Regions from separate parts of the Neobacillus oceani genome, predicted to be linked through region 2. Evidence: riboswitches for the same ligand, from Rfam matches in the RefSeq annotation. Region 2 holds a riboswitch; the other holds the start of a gene.
What was found. A riboswitch is a leader RNA that binds a small molecule or an ion and turns the genes downstream of it on or off. The one in region 2 is predicted to bind cyclic di-GMP.
Positions count from the first base shown of each region.

Region 1: linked by a shared signal. The riboswitch ahead of V1499_RS02740 (amidase) and the one ahead of V1499_RS21570 (transglutaminase-like domain-containing protein) in region 2 are both predicted to bind cyclic di-GMP.

Region 1 is NZ_CP143543.1:551,814-559,787, forward strand. It holds gene V1499_RS02715 (diguanylate cyclase) at 1-128, opposite strand, end outside; gene V1499_RS02720 (hypothetical protein) at 340-600, opposite strand; gene V1499_RS02725 (DEAD/DEAH box helicase) at 895-2,055, shown strand; gene V1499_RS02730 (amidase family protein) at 2,174-3,640, shown strand; gene V1499_RS02735 (hypothetical protein) at 3,757-3,891, shown strand; cyclic di-GMP riboswitch class I at 3,994-4,078, shown strand; gene V1499_RS02740 (amidase) at 4,181-4,978, shown strand; gene V1499_RS02745 (FAD-dependent oxidoreductase) at 5,254-6,777, opposite strand; gene V1499_RS02750 (trans-sulfuration enzyme family protein) at 7,083-7,974, shown strand, end outside.
Region 2 is NZ_CP143543.1:4,291,618-4,299,591, reverse strand. It holds gene V1499_RS21580 (LPXTG cell wall anchor domain-containing protein) at 1-1,966, shown strand, start outside; gene V1499_RS21575 (class D sortase) at 2,025-2,798, shown strand; cyclic di-GMP riboswitch class I at 2,957-3,048, shown strand; gene V1499_RS21570 (transglutaminase-like domain-containing protein) at 3,064-3,879, shown strand; gene V1499_RS21565 (NADH-quinone oxidoreductase subunit A) at 4,404-4,778, shown strand; gene V1499_RS21560 (NADH-quinone oxidoreductase subunit B family protein) at 4,769-5,281, shown strand; gene V1499_RS21555 (NADH-quinone oxidoreductase subunit C) at 5,285-6,526, shown strand; gene V1499_RS21550 (NADH-quinone oxidoreductase subunit D) at 6,530-7,630, shown strand; gene nuoH (NADH-quinone oxidoreductase subunit NuoH) at 7,630-7,974, shown strand, end outside.

The DNA of each region.
Region 1 (7,974 bases), 840 kb from region 2:
GGCAACCAGGCAGCGCGGATTTTCTTTTCTTCACTTAAATGATAAGCGGTATTTATACATAGATGCATCAGCAAAAGGATGCCCAGGTTGGATAAAAAAGACTGCAGGATAAAAATCCCTCCATTCACATGAAACCATTATAATACTGATATGCTAATTCCATCCTTACTAAATAATGAAAGATATTTGAACATTTCGGGTCTTCCCTCGACTCAGTGACATAATCAATTGACGGTCATCAAAATGATTAAAATCAACACCAACTAAGCGAGAGTGATAAATGAGGGGAAATTTTTGCAAAATAAAAACCAGCCGCGATGCAGACTGGTTTTGGAACCATCAGACAATTTTTTTCCTCAACACGAGCCAGTAGGAGGCGAATCCCCCGATAATCAGGATTCCGGCTATTCCGGGGAGGATATATATCTTAATTGGGGATAAGGGTTCCGTGGATTTTTCTTGGACCGGCTTTTGCGCTTCCTCGCCGGATGCCTCCGCCAAGGTGATTGGCTGATTTTTATCTGGAAGTGTTGGTGAAATTGCTTGGTTGGATATATAAAGGAACAAGAGTCCGAAAATAACTAGAATTTTCTTTAACATTGTATTCAACTCCGATATGTTGTTATCGTGATGTTACTATTTTAACATCTATAGAAAACCGCAAGGGGCTTTGTGGCTATTGTTCACAATAGTTTCATATTTAGCGTGTAAAATATGACAAATTTGGCTGTTGGGATTGGGGTTTTGAATGGTCAAAACGATGGTGTGTGCAGCTTGTAGCGGGCGGCTTGATGGCATAGGCCAATTTTTCGAAAAAGAGCTTTGGCCTTAAATGGATTTATGATGGAATCTTCCTTATAATAAGGACAATCAACAGGTGAAAAGGAGCAGTTTATGCTAACGATACGTGAAACATTTAAGCCATTTATACAGGATGTGTGGGAGAAGTCGGGGTTCAGCCGGCCGACGTCGATCCAGGATGCGGCGATTCCGGCGATTCTTGAGAGGCGCGACGTGATTGCGGAGTCGCCGACCGGGACGGGGAAGACGCTGGCGTATTTGTTGCCGGTGCTTGAGAAGGTCGATAGTTCCACCCAGGCTCTTCAGGCGGTCGTGCTTGCGTCGAGCCAGGAGCTGATTATGCAGGTGTACCAGGAATTCCAGAAATGGTCGGAAGGGAGCGGCATCCGCGGGGCGACTTTTATTGGCGGTGCGAACGTGAAACGGCAGCTTGAGAAGCTAAAGAAGAAGCCGCATATCGCTTTTGGGACACCAGGCAGGGTGAACGAGCTGATCAAGCAGAAAAAGCTGAAAATGCATGAGGTGAAAACGATTGTCCTGGATGAGGGCGACCAGCTTTTGGTCCGTGAACATTTCGGCCCGGTGCTTGATATTGTGAATTCGGCGCTGAAGGATCGCCAAGTAGTCCTGTTTTCGGCGACGATGAAGCCGGAGACTGAGCAGCTTGCGAAGAATTTGACGGAAAATCCGGAGATAATCAGGATCACGAAGGATGAAGCGATTGAGCAGGGGATGGTTGAGCATATTTATTTCTCATGCGAGCCGAGGGAAAAGATGCTCTTGCTTGAAAAAATAGCGAGGCTGGACGGGATTAAGGCGCTGGCGTTCATCAACGATATTACCGAAATTCCAGTCATTACGGCGAAGCTTCAGTTTAAGGAGTTGTCCGCGGGCCTTTTGCATAGCGAGCTTGGGAAGATGGACAGGCAAAAGGCGATCAAGGAGTTCCGCGATGGGAAAATCAAGATGCTCGTCGCCACCGATGTTGCCGCGAGAGGGCTTGATATCCCTGGCGTCACCCATGTCATCCATGTTGATTTTCCGAGAGATATCGACCAGTACATCCACCGCTCCGGACGCACAGGGAGGATGGGCGCGAACGGGACGGTCATTTCACTCGTAACGGAACGGGAGGAGCGCGAGTTGAAGGCGTATGGCCGAAAACTGAACGTTCCCGTGGAAAAAAGGATTTTTTACAAAGGGACCATTGCCGTTGAGAACATCAGGCAAATCGAACGGTCGAAAAAGAGATAGGGAACAGGGCGTCCACACTGGGGGGCGCTCTTTTGGTTTACCAGCACCCTTTTGATAAAAAGGATTCGTGGGAACTTTTATCGAATGTATGTACAAAGAGAGGCAGGGGGGGATTCTTGTGCAAAATCCAAGGTTGAAAGAACTGCATGATACATGGCTTGAAGAAGCGACGATTGGCGATATGCAGGAAAAAATGGAGACCGGGAAACTTACGTCTAAGGAACTTGTGCTGATGTATTTATACCGCATTTCACAGTATGACCGAAAAGGCCCGGAGTTGAAGTCGGTCATTGAAATCAATCCTGACGCCGTGCACATCGCGGCTGCTCTCGATGTTGAGCGGGAAGTTTCAGGTGCGCGCGGGCCGCTGCATGGGATTCCAGTGCTCCTTAAAGATAATATTGATACAGGAGACAGAATGCATACAAGCGCGGGTTCGAAGGTGCTGGCCGATTCATATGCGCCGGTGGATTCGGAAGTCGCGCGCAGGCTCCGTGAAGCAGGCGCGGTGATTCTTGGCAAAACGAACATGACGGAGTGGGCCAATTTCATGGCGATCGGCATGAAGAGCGGCTACAGTTCAAGGGGAGGGCAGACGCTTAACCCGTACGGCCCCCGTACTTTTGACGTGGGCGGTTCCAGCGCTGGCTCTGGCGCGGCGATTGCGGCAAATCTCGCCGCTGTTGCTGTCGGAACGGAAACCTCAGGTTCAATCCTTAATCCATCCGCGCAAAATTCGCTTGTTGGTATAAAGCTGACTGTGGGCCTGGTAAGCAGAAGGGGAATCATCCCGATTTCGCATACCCAGGATACGGCGGGCCCTATGGCTAGGACGGTTACCGATGCGGCAATTTTGTTGACAGCGCTAGCTGGCGAGGACATTGAGGACCCGGCTACACTGGCAAGTTGGCTGAAAGAGGTGGATTTCACCATTCATTTGGAGGAAGGGCTTGCCGGCAAAAGGCTCGGCGTTGCCCGGGAACATTATTTTGCCGAAGCCGGAGAAAAAAGGGCCGCTGTCGTCGAAAAGGCAATTGAAAAGCTTAAATCCCTTGGCGCTGAAGTGATTGATATAACAATTCCCTCAGCAAAAAAGCAATGGGATTGGGAAGTCCTCACCTACGAGTTCAAGGCAGGGGTCAACGCCTACCTAAAAGGGCTCGGGCCTAACGCCAAGGTGCGGTCGCTTGCCGATGTCATCCGGTTCAACAAGGAAAATGAAGCGGAAATGCTTAAATATGGCCAGGAAGTCCTGGTCGGCTCTGATGCGACGAGCGGCGGATTGTATGAGGAAGCCTATATCCGTTCGTTGGAGTTCAATGATTACCATGCGAAGGAAAACGGCATCGATTATGTGCTGTATGAGTATCAGCTTGATGCGATTGTCTTCCCTCATGAAGAAGGCGCGGATTTATCCGCGCGCGCCGGCTATCCGTCGGTTGTCGTACCTGCCGGCTTTACTGAGGACGGCGAGCCTGTCGGAATCACCTTTGCCGGGACAGCCTGGAGCGAACCGGAGCTAATCCAGCTCGCGTATGCGTTTGAGCAGGAAACGCATGCCCGGAGAGCCCCTACCCTGCGTTAATTGTTTTTTAAAAAATTTACTCTGGTAACAATGCAGAAACTGCCACTTTGCTAAAAGAATAAACTAGTTTCACTAGTCAAAACTAAACATATCCTGAAAAAGGAGATGTGGTTACGATGGGCAGAAAGAAGCTTGGGAACAGGAATGCGCAGATTAACAACAATAAAAAGGTTGGTAAAACAAGCTCGGAGCTTGTGAAGTTTACAACCGGGCAGGACAGGCTGATCCACAACCGGCCGAATGATGATTGATCTCGATTGACCTTTGGAAGCCACTCCATTTTGGGGTGGCTATTTTTATGTTTCTAGTAATATTGGTCTATTCTCCCATGGGCACAAAGGCGCTATACTATATACAGAAAAAGGCAAACCTGCCGAAAGACAGGGACGCAAAGCGATGGGCCTGCCCGGAAACCCGAATGGCTGCCACGCCGCCGGACTTCTTTTTGGATGTCTGGGACAATTCCAAAAAGGAGAGGAAAAGAAGTCTATGCGCAAAGCTTTTTTGTGTGTAATTTTATTATGTTTGGCGGCGGGGTCAATGGGAAATCAAATTGTAAAGGCTGAGGGGACGCCGCGGGCAACGTGGCTTTGGGATACTTCCATGATTGAAACCCGGCCGGATGAAGTAATCGCTTTTCTTCAGGAAAACAACGCAGACAAGGTTTTCTTACAAATTAATCGGAACATCGGCTTTGATTCATACAAGCGGTTCATCAGAAAAGCTTCTGATTTTGGAGTTAAGGTCCATGCCTTGGACGGCGCTACTGACTGGGTATCCAGTAAAGGCGGCACTTATTTGAACCAGCTCATGAGCTGGGTTTCCGACTATCAGGCCGGGGCCGCTCCGGAAGAGAGGTTCTCTGGAATCCATCTCGATGTGGAGCCGTATTTGTACAGCGGCTGGACGTCGAACTACAAAGCCACAGTGCTCGCCTACCAAAACCTTCTTTTAAACGCGAAGGCGCAGTCTGGGCAGCTTGGCCTGCCTCTGGGTGCGGATATGCCGTTTTGGTTTGACGAACATACTTATAACAATAAAATTGGTAAAGGCAATCTCGCCAATTGGGCCATTCAAACGGTTGATTTCCCGACCATCATGGCATACCGCGACACGGCGCCGGCAATCGCCAATATTATCAGCAATGAAGTGCGCATGGCTCAGACTGCGGGGAAAACGCTTATTGTCGGTGTGGAAACAGGCGCGAGTTCGGAAGGTGATTTCATCACATTCCATGAAGAGGGGAAAGCCTATATGGAAGCCGAACTAGCCGCGGTTGATAGCAGCCATGTTTTTGCCATCCATTATCTTGAAAGCTGGATGAAAATGAAGCCTTAAAGTTTAGGAGAAACAGCTGCACCAAAGGGGGTAGCTGTTTTTTTACGGGTAATTCGGGAAATAAACAATTTTGAAAATTTAGATAAGAGCGAATCCCTGTAATAATGGGGAGAATAAGCCGAAAAATGGTCCTAATCATTTAAAAAACGGGGTGAATAAGAGTAAACGGAGTGATTTAGCATCCATTTTTTTAATAAAGTGCAGGCTTTCTACCGGGAAATTTGCCAAAATGCCATAAAAGAAGAGGCAAAGGGTATGTCCTCTGCCTCATTTTTTCATCCTTCCAGCTTTTTAAGGTCCTCAATTGCAGGTCCTTCAACAACTTCTCCGTTGTAAGCGAATCGTGAGCCATGGCATGGGCAATCCCATGTCTTTTCGGCGCTGTTCCATTCGCACTCGCACCCAAGATGTGTGCACGTCGTATCAACAAGATACAGCTTCCCGGTTTCGTCCTTGTAGCCGCCGGCGCGCTTGCCATCGACCAGGACAACGCCGCCTTCGCCAACCGACAGATCGCCAGGGAACTTAGGAATAAACTCCAACTTTCCTTTTACAAGATGGCCGGCTACAGACGCATTAAAGCTGACCGCTTTTTTTAATGCCGGGTCGAGTTCGAACCGGGATGGGTGATAAAGCTTTTTGTACGGACTTTCAAGATTGAGAACGTAATCCGCCAATATGTGGCCGGCGAGCGTGCTTGTTGTCATGCCCCACTTTTTATAGCCGGTTGCAACAAGGATGGTTTCTTCATCATCCGTTAATGGCCCAATGTAAGGCAGTTTATCAAGCGTATCCAAATCCTGAGCCGACCAGCGGTACATATAGTGCCCGTTTCCAAACACATCCTCGGCGAATTTAGCGAGCGCAAGATAATGCTTCTCTGTATTCTCACTTTTCCCGGTCCGGTGGTTTTCCCCGCCAATAATTAGCAGGTTTTCCCCATCATGAGGCGTATAGCGGATTGAGCGGGTAGGAGAATCGGCACTTATATACATGCCGCCGGGATATTCCTTGTCCGTCTTCACGCCAATCGCATAAGACCGGGACGCGTACATCCTTGCGAAATAGAGGCCTCTTTTATCAAAAAATGGCCAGTGCGAGGCGATAATGGCATGCCCGCAGGATATTTTCAGCCCATCCTTCGTATGAACAACGGTGCCGCCCTCAAGTGTGATATCCTTCGCGGTCGTATTTTCAAACACTTGGCAGCCGGCATCTATGGCTTTATTCAATAGGGCCCTTAAATACTTAAGGGGGTGGAACTGTCCCTGGTCTTTCATTGCGAGCGCATTTTTGACTTCTATATTAAACGGAATGCTCGTACGCAATTCGTGCGGGATGCCGAGTTTTTTATATGCTTCGGCCTCGGTCTCGATTTTCGATTTGTATTGATCGGTTTCGGAGTAAATGACAGCATCCTGGCTGCTGAAGTCGCAGTCGATGTTTTCTTCGTTAATGATCCTTCTGATAAAACCGAGTGCATCGGAATGGGATTCATAGTAAAGCTTAGCCTTTTCCTCGCCAAAATGGCTGATCAGTTCATCGTACAGCAGACCGTGTTGGGCTGTGATTTTTGCGGTCGTATGTCCTGTCGTTCCGTTCAGAACACTGCCGGCCTCGATAATCGCCACCTTTTTGCCTTGTTTAGAAAGCAGGTAGGCCGTTGTGATGCCGGTCATTCCCGCCCCAACGATAGCGACATCGACAGAAAGGTCCCCCTCAAGCCTGCTAAACTTCGGAAGGTCGATTTCTCGCCAATACGTTCTCGGATACTTTGGCGTCCTGCTTTGTCCGCTCATGTTATTCCTCCTTCATCTGATAAGTCCGATTAATGCAATCTGCAATTCACTTTATCAGGGACAGTAAGCTAATAGGGCAACTGTCCCTAAAGGTCCGCTTGGTTCAACCTAATCATCTGCAGAAAACCACCGCTGATGGAAGCTTCACTGTATTGTTCCCTGTTTTGGAAAAATAAACTCAACAACTTGCCAGGGGGTCTGCTATCTGATTTTTCGAAGGATTAGCAATTGCGTTGACGCTCAATGCCCAGGCTGATATACTCACCCTCATATATAAAGATAACCAACAGAAGAAGGTGGCTTGATTGGCAAAGGAATTTGAAACAAAAGTATTGCATGGGGACAAAATAGGCAGGGAAATTGCGAGCAAGGTGACACCGATTTACCAGACGTCTGCCTTTACGTTCAAGGATTTGGATGAGCTTGAAGGGTTCTATGAGGGCAGTGGGCGCTATCTGTATTCTAGGGTAGGAAACCCGAATACGGATGAGCTTGGCGCGGCGGTTGCCAGGCTTGAGGGGGCGCCTGCCGGAGTGGCGGCATCCTCGGGATTGTCGGCTATCCTCGCCGGGGTGCTCGCGGCTGTTAAAAGCGGCGGCCATATTATCGCAGCGGACGACGTTTACGGCGGCAGCTATCATATGCTAAAGGAAGAACTAAAAGACTTTGGCATTGAGACAACGTTTGTTTCATTCACCGACCTATCCAATGTAGAAAAAGCTATGCGGGATAACACCCGCATGATCTATACGGAATCTATTACGAATCCGCTTCTCCGCGTCGAGGATCTCGCGTCGGTTATTTCTTTTGCGAAAAAGAAAGGCCTGATCACACTCGTCGACAATACGTTCGCGACACCTCTGCATGTCCGCCCATATGAGCTTGGTGCCGACCTCGTTGTACATAGCGCAACAAAGTATATTGGCGGCCATAGCGATGTGACATCCGGCGTCGTAGTCGGAAGGGAAGACCTGATTGCCAAGGCGAGCGGGAAGATCGCCAATCTTGGCGCCAACCTGAGCCCGTTTGAAGCGTGGCTAACTACCCGTGGCTTAAAAACGCTGGCGCTCCGCATGAAAGCCCAGTCATCCAATGCCCGGCAGCTTGCTTTGGCGTTAAAGGAAAATGCTGATGTAAAGAGAGTGTATTATCCATTCGAGCATGGGGAAGACGGATACGGCGCGATTGTTACGATTG
Region 2 (7,974 bases):
TGGAATCAGGTTAAAAGTTGGAGACAAAAAAACAGATTACTTGCTGACAGATGCAAAGGTAACGAAAGAAACGGTAAACGGAGTAATAGTGATCAAAATCCACTGCAACGAAAAGCCTCCGGTTGAAAAACCTGAAATGACAAAAGTCAAGGTGGCCCTAAAAGGCTGCGTAGGATTGGTGGATAAAGCTTGGCTGATCCTTTCGGATGGAACCGAAATGGAGTTTACCTCCCTTGGAAAGCTGCTACTTGAGCTTGAAGGCAACATGAACATGGAGGGAATTCAAGGAGTAAAATTAAAGGTTGGAGATAAAGAGACAACCTATCTTCTGACAGACGCCAAAGTAACCAAGGAAAAGATTGACGGGAAAATTGTAATAACAATCAATTGCGGGGAAAAGCCACCGGCTGAAAAGCCTCAATTGACAAAAGTAAAGCTTGTTGTAAAAGGATGTATCGGGCCTTTCGACAAAGCGTGGCTTGTTCTCTCCAATGGGAAAGAAGTTCAATTCACATCGCTCCTCAACCTCCTTCTGACCCTTGAGGAGGGCGTAAAGCTGGAGAATATCGTAGGGGTAAAGCTGCAAAACGGGGATACAACAAAAATGTATTTGCTGTCTGACTCCAATGTTACGGAAGAAACTGTAAACAGCACAATAATAATTAAAATTAATTGTGAAAAGGAGCAGCCTCCAGTTGTACCTGCTATCACTAAAATCAAGCTGTTGATTGAAGGCTGCATCGGCCCGGTCGAGAATGCAGTTCTATTATTGAAGAATGGAACAGAAGTACAAATTAATTCGGAAACACTCGAATTGTTGTTGGATCTCGGCATTAATAACATTGAAGGTTTCAAGCTGACCGTGTACGGCCAAGTAAAAATGATTAAACTGGCCGATCTGGCAGCGAACCTGATCACATTAAAAGATGGAACGTTAACCGTGAAGCTTGACTGCGACCTTGCGGAAGGCGGCAGTGCTTTTACCAAAATAAAACTAGATCTATCAAACTGTATCGGAACGATCACTAAAACCGAAGTGGTTTTAAAAAATGGAACAAAGATTGAAGTTCTAAACAATATGGTTGATCTTAAAGCCGCTTTGGCATTGGATTTGATTGATCGCGTTGAAGTAACAGTTAACGGGCAGGTTAAAACATTCAAGTTATCTGAACAACCTGATGCATCTAAAATAGTTTTAAATGGGTTGCTGACCTTAAAGCTGGAGTGCCCTGCAGCACCACCTGCGGATAACGGCGGCGGTGGCGGAACACCTCCGGGAGATAACGGTGGTGGCGGAACAACCCCTCCTGGAGACAATAGCGGTGGCGGGGGCGGTACGACTCCACCGGCTCCACCAGTAATCGTCATTCCGGAAAACCCAACACCTGGCGGGCCAATCGTTGAGGCAAAAGAACTTGCATGGATAAGTCTGCTGGCCAGCGGATGTGCAAACATTGGAGCCAACGGAAAAATCCTTCTGAACAATGGGCAAACTATTGCCTTCACACTTAAAGAATCTGGAGCCCTTGTTGATGTCAACCTCGATTTGAATGAAATCATGGGTATTGAGGTGGAGTTAAACGGAACTCCGACTACATTCACAATGAACAAGCTGCAGGTAAATAAGGTTGACAAAATCCTCCATGTAATGCTTATTTGTGAATCAATCACCCCACCTCCACTACCTGCCGACCCAGGCAATGGCGGCGGGACTGACCCTGGTACCGGCGGCGGAACCGATCCTGGAACAGTGGTAGATCCTGAAGATCCTGCAACAGGCGGGGAAAGTGATGAAAATCCTCCTATAAATATTGGTGACAATGAAACACCAGGAGGAAATGTAGGCGGGTTTGATGGATCGCTTCCTCAAACGGGTGAATCCAGCCCGATGCCATACTACTTCATTGGAATGCTGCTGGCGATTGCTGGATTTGGAATGCTACGCGCAGGCAAAGTGCAAAGCTAAATAACATGGGAGGGAGGAGGCTGAACTCCTCCCTCTATTTCATTGAAGGAGTTTGCTAATGAAAAAGACGGCGGCAATTTTACTGATTTTAATAGGGTGCGGATTTCTCTTATTTCCAATGTCCAACAGAATGTACAGTGAATATATGCAGGAAAAACTTCTTAAGGAATGGGAGCCTTCTGGCCAAGCTTCGGCAGCTGCTGGGAGTTCCGCTGCGGAACATTATCGTGGCCTTGATGAAGTCTTTTCATCCGGACAAGATCTCGACGTAGTGCCTTCAGCAAGCTCGGATGATGAATCAGAAGAACAAGAAACCGAGAAAAAGAGTGAAACGCAACAGGCAGGCCAAAATGGAACCACGGTTCAATCCTTAAACAAAAAAGTGCCAACCCAAAATGCTTCCTCCGGGAAAAAGAAACAGCAAGCATCTTCGCAGGTTATGGCAGTTTTGCAAATCAAAAAAATCGGTTTAAAGATACCAGTCCTTGAGGGAGCTACCATGAAGAACATGAAAAAAGGGGCGGGCCTCATAACAGGGACAGCACTGCCCGGCCAACCGGGAAATAGCGCCATTGCGGCACACCGAAGCCGCGCCTACGGGCAAATGTTCAACAGGCTGAATGAAATGGAGAAAGGCGATACGATTGTCATTAAAGACAAAAACAAGACGTATACCTACAAGGTATATAAAATAAAGGTTGTTAAGCCGACGGATACTTCGGTTCTAAATGCAATCCCGCAAAAGCGGATTCTTACCCTCGTTACTTGCACCCCGATAAAAACAGCTACCCACCGGCTGATTGTCCAGGCGGAATTAATAGAAAGCAAGTAAATGCCACCCTTTTCAATAAGGTGGTATTTTTCTGTTTTTCAGCTACTATCCGGTTACCGAATTACAAATCCTGACAAATTCCTGAACTTTTTAAAAAGCATGTAGAAAATTTTGTAAGTATGAATTATACTACTACTATATTAATAGTAAAAACTTTTCAACGAAAACGGCAAACCTATTGAAAAATAGGGACGCAAAGCCATAGGGCCTCAGTCTTTTCCATGAAAAGAGTGGCAGCCTGGCTACCGAAAGGAGAGTTATTTTTTTGCGCAAATTTTTTGTCTGCCTTTGTTTTATAGTACTTTTCATCCCAGCATATTCAATTTCCGCGCCGTCTGAAAAGGCAGCAGCCAACGCGGTTGCACAGCCGGTTGATACAAGCTTGATTGCAAGTGGGGTAATCGGAGTCAAGTATAGCAACCAGGTAGGGAAAAGGGTAAAGGTTGCGATCGAGAAATCCGGGAACGTCTATTTTTATGACCTCCCAAACGATGGTACTATCAATTATCTTCCCCTTCAAATGAAAAATGGGAGCTACAATGTCAGTGTCTACGAGCAGATTAAAGGGACGAGCTACCTTCCTGTCCATCAAACTGCCGTACAACTGTCGCTCAAGGATCTTAACCAGGTTTACCTGCAATCCGTCCAAAATGTTCACTGGAATAAATCAATGAAGCCGATTAAAAAGGCAGCTGAATTGACCTCGAAGTTTAAGAGGAACGAAGATAAGGTAAAAGCCATTCATAGCTATATTGTAAAAAATGTAAAGTATGATTCTCAAAAACTGAAAACGGTCCAGCCTGGATACATTCCAAGTATAGAAGCTACATTCGAGGAGAATAAGGGAATCTGCTATGATTATTCCTCCTTGTTCGCCGCCATGCTTAGAAGCCAAGGCATTCCCGCAAAAGTTGTAATGGGATATACGCCAGGGGTAAAAGGATACCATGCCTGGAATGAAGTCTATATAAAGGAAATGAATAAATGGGTGGTTATCGATACAACGGTCGATGCCAGTTCAAAAAAAGCGTCGTCCATTTATAAAAAGAGTACCCTTTATAGTAAGGAAAAAGAATATTGAGCAATATTGCCCGCCTAAATGTGCGATGAAAAGCCGTTCAGGCGGGCTTTTGTGTCCAAAATTTGTCAATCAACCCCTAATTCCTTTTGAATAATGGGTTGAAAGGAATGAATCAATTTATATAGAATAAAATGGAATGAATATTGGGGGAAGGTGAATAGGGGCAAACGCCTTTTTCGACATTTTTTTGAAAAAAGCTAAAGTATGGGAAAAAATATGCGGTACGTTGACAAACCTCACTGACAGCCGAATTTGCCACATGTAAAGTGTAGGGGCGGACACATTCGTATTTGTTGCCGGGATGCGAAACAAAGCTTCCATTATAGCATGTATGCCTTGTATCCAAGCATTATTTTCCCAAGTATTCTTTCAAAATAGGAGGGAATGGATTGAATTTTTTAGGGAAGGAAGGGGGAGCCTCTTTTTGCCAATAGGCTTGTCGACACAGAAATCTAACAATGCTATAATGAATTCGGTTACAAATTTCATTAGTTTGAAAATTTTACAACATTGGAGGGATGGGCATGGAATACTTGAATTTATATCAGAATAATTATCTGATAGTTTTTGTGTTTCTATGTCTGGGGGTTTTACTGCCGGTAGTGGCATTGTTTCTGGGTAAGCTTCTGCGTCCGTATAAGCCAAGCGATGCGAAGTATACAACATATGAAAGCGGTATTGAACCGTTTCACGATTCCCGTGTTCAATTCAATGTCCGCTATTATATTTTTGCCCTGATGTTTGTTATTTTCGATGTCGAAACGGTGTTTTTATACCCGTGGGCTGTAGCTTATGAAAAGCTCGGGATATTTGCGTTGATCGAAATGCTTATTTTCGTATTGATGCTTGTGCTCGGGCTTGTTTATGCATGGAAAAAGAAGGTGTTAAAATGGATTTAAAATTGGATGGTATCTCACCTCAGGAAATGGAAGAAATGAGAAGGAATGTGTTTTTGACAACGCTTGAGCAGGTTAAGGCATGGGCAAGGAGCAACTCCCTTTATCCGATGACTTTCGGGCTTGCCTGCTGCGCGATTGAAATGATGGGCAGCGGTTCCTCACATTACGACCTGGACAGGTTTGGATCGTTTTTCCGTACCTCGCCTAGGCAATCCGACTGTATGATTGTTTCGGGAACGGTTACCAAGAAAATGGCGCCAATTGTCCGCCGGCTCTACGACCAGATGCCAGAGCCTAAATGGGTGATTGCAATGGGTTCATGCGCTACTGCGGGAGGGCCGTATATAAAATCCTATTCGGTTGTAAAAGGCGTTGACCAAATTGTCCCGGTAGATGTCTATATCCCGGGCTGCCCGCCGAATCCAGCAGCGTTGATCTATGGAATCAACAAACTTCGAGAAAAGATTCGCTACGAGGCGAAGACGGGGAAGAAGGTGATCTAACCGATGAGCGGGGAGAAAGATCTGGAGCAATTAAAGAAAGAAGCGGTTGAGAAAGCAAAGGCAGCCGCGGCAGCGAAAAGGGCAGCAAGGGCAGCACAAGCCGAGGGAAAATCCGCGCAAACGGATAAACCGGTTGATGCAGGCTCCGAGTCTGGCGGTACTCAAAATTCCATAACGGAAAATGCGGTTGGGGAAGTTACTGAAAAGGGAAATCCCGAATCAACCCCTCCACAATCAGCGGAAGATAACACAAATATGAAAGCGGTTGCGAATCCTGCTGATTCCAGCCCTTCGGATGAAAAGGCGAAAGCTGCGGCTGCCGCGAAGGCAAAGGCGGCAGCAGCAGCGAAAGCAAAAGCGGCCGCACTCGCGAAGAAATCGGGAGAGGGCGCACCTGAAGCAGGCGGGGACGATGAAAAAGCGAAAGCAGCCGCCGCCGCGAAGGCAAAGGCAGCCGCAGCAGCAAAAGCGAAGGCAGCGGCGCTAGCGAAGAAATCGGGAGAAGGAGTGCCGGAAGCAGGCGGGGACGATGAGAAAGCGAAAGCAATCGCCGCCGCAAAGGCAAAGGCGGCCGCAGCCGCGAAAGCGAAGGCAGCGGCGCTTGAAAAGCAATCAGGAGAAGGCGCTTCGGAAGCAGGCGGGGACGATGAGAAAGCGAAAGCAATCGCAGCCGCCAAAGCAAAAGCCGCCGCAGCTGCCAAAGCAAGAGCCGCAGCAGCAGCCAAGGATGGTGGGGAAGCAGATACGGAAGCAACGGCAGCTCCATCACCGAATCAGCCTTATCTTGATAAATATGTAAAAGTCATTGAGGAGCATCTTGGGAAAGACGTTCTTGAAGATTACTATATTAATAAACTTTCAAAAGATGTACCGACGCTGGTCGCAAAACATGATACCTACTATAAAGTGGCCCAGTTCCTAAAATTTAATGAACAACTTGGGTTTGATTATTTATCCGAGTTGCATGGCAGCGATTTTGAAACCCATTTGGAACTATATGTGCATTTATTCTCATATAAAAACAGGCAATCTGTAGCCCTGAAAGTAAAGATTGACCGTAACGCGCCAACAATTGAATCCCTGCAGCCGCTTTGGGCTGGAGCAGATTGGCCTGAATGCGAGGCTTATGATTTACTTGGCATTACATTCACGGGGCATCCGCATTTACATCGAATCCTGCTGGGAGAGGATTGGGTTGGCCATCCACTTAGAAAAGACTACGAGCAATACGACGTGGAGGTATAACCAATGATACGTACAGAAGAAATGCTGCTAAACGTAGGGCCGCAGCACCCGAGTACCCATGGGGTGTTCCGCCTTGTCGTCAAGATTGATGGGGAGACCATTACTCATGCCCAGCCGGTAATTGGCTATCTGCACAGAGGTACCGAAAAAATAGCTGAAAATCTTCAATACACACAAATCATCCCATATACAGACCGGATGGATTATATCTCATCGATGACGAATAATTACGTCATCTGCCATGCCGTCGAAACGATGATGGGTATCCAGGTCCCTGAACGTGCCGAATACCTCAGGGTTATCGCGATGGAATTGAACAGGGTCGCAAGCCACCTTGTCTGGTGGGGAACTTATTTATTGGATATGGGGGCAGTGAGCCCGTTCCTTTATGCCTTCCGTGAAAGGGAAATGATTATCAACATGCTGAATGAGCTGTCGGGTGCGAGGCTGACCTTCAACTACATGCGCGTTGGCGGGGTAAAATGGGACGCGCCGGAGGGCTGGATCCAAAAGGTACAGGAGTTTATTCCTTATATGAGGGAGCAGCTTAAAGGCTATCACCAGCTTGTCACCGGGAATGAAATCTTCATGAACCGGGTTAAAGGAGTTGGCCGCTATACGAAGGAAGAGGCTATCCAGTATTCGCTGACAGGGCCAAATCTTAGGTGTACCGGCGTTAAATTCGACCTGAGAAAAGACGAGCCATACTCTATCTATGACAGGTTCAAATTTGATGTAATCACAGAGGAAGGCGGGGATTGCTGGTCCCGCTACCATGTAAGGATTCGTGAGATTGAGGAATCACTCAAAATTTTGGAGCAGGCATGCGAACAATTCCCAGAAGGCGGGGAAATCCTTGCCAAAGTGCCGAAAATCATCAAAGCGCCAAAAGGCGAAGCGTATGTACGGATTGAATCGCCGCGTGGGGAAATTGGCTGCTACATTGCAAGTGATGGGAAAAAAGAGCCTTACCGCTTGAAATTCAGGAGGCCGTCATTCTATAATCTTCAGATTCTCTCGAAGCTGCTTGTCGGAGAAAACCTGGCGAACATGATTGCCATTCTCGGAGCAATTGATATTGTCCTAGGGGAGGTGGACGGTTAATGGTAGAGGAACTACTTACTTCATCCCCCGGGCTCGTTAACTTCGGGATATTCTTCCTGCTTGCAACCGTTTTGCTATTGGTAGTGCTTGCATTCGTAACATATGGCATTCTTGCCGAGCGCAAGGTGATGGGCTACATGCAGCTGCGCCACGGGCCGAACCATGTCGGAGGCCGCTGGGGTCTCCTGCAGACTGTGGCCGATGTATTGAAGCTCCTTCTTAAAGAGGATGTTATACCAAAAATGGCCGATAGGCCGCTCTTCATCCTTGCGCCTGTCATCGCATTTGCACCGTCTTTCATGGTACTGGCCGTCCTTCCGTTTACGGACAAATTCCAGTTTGCG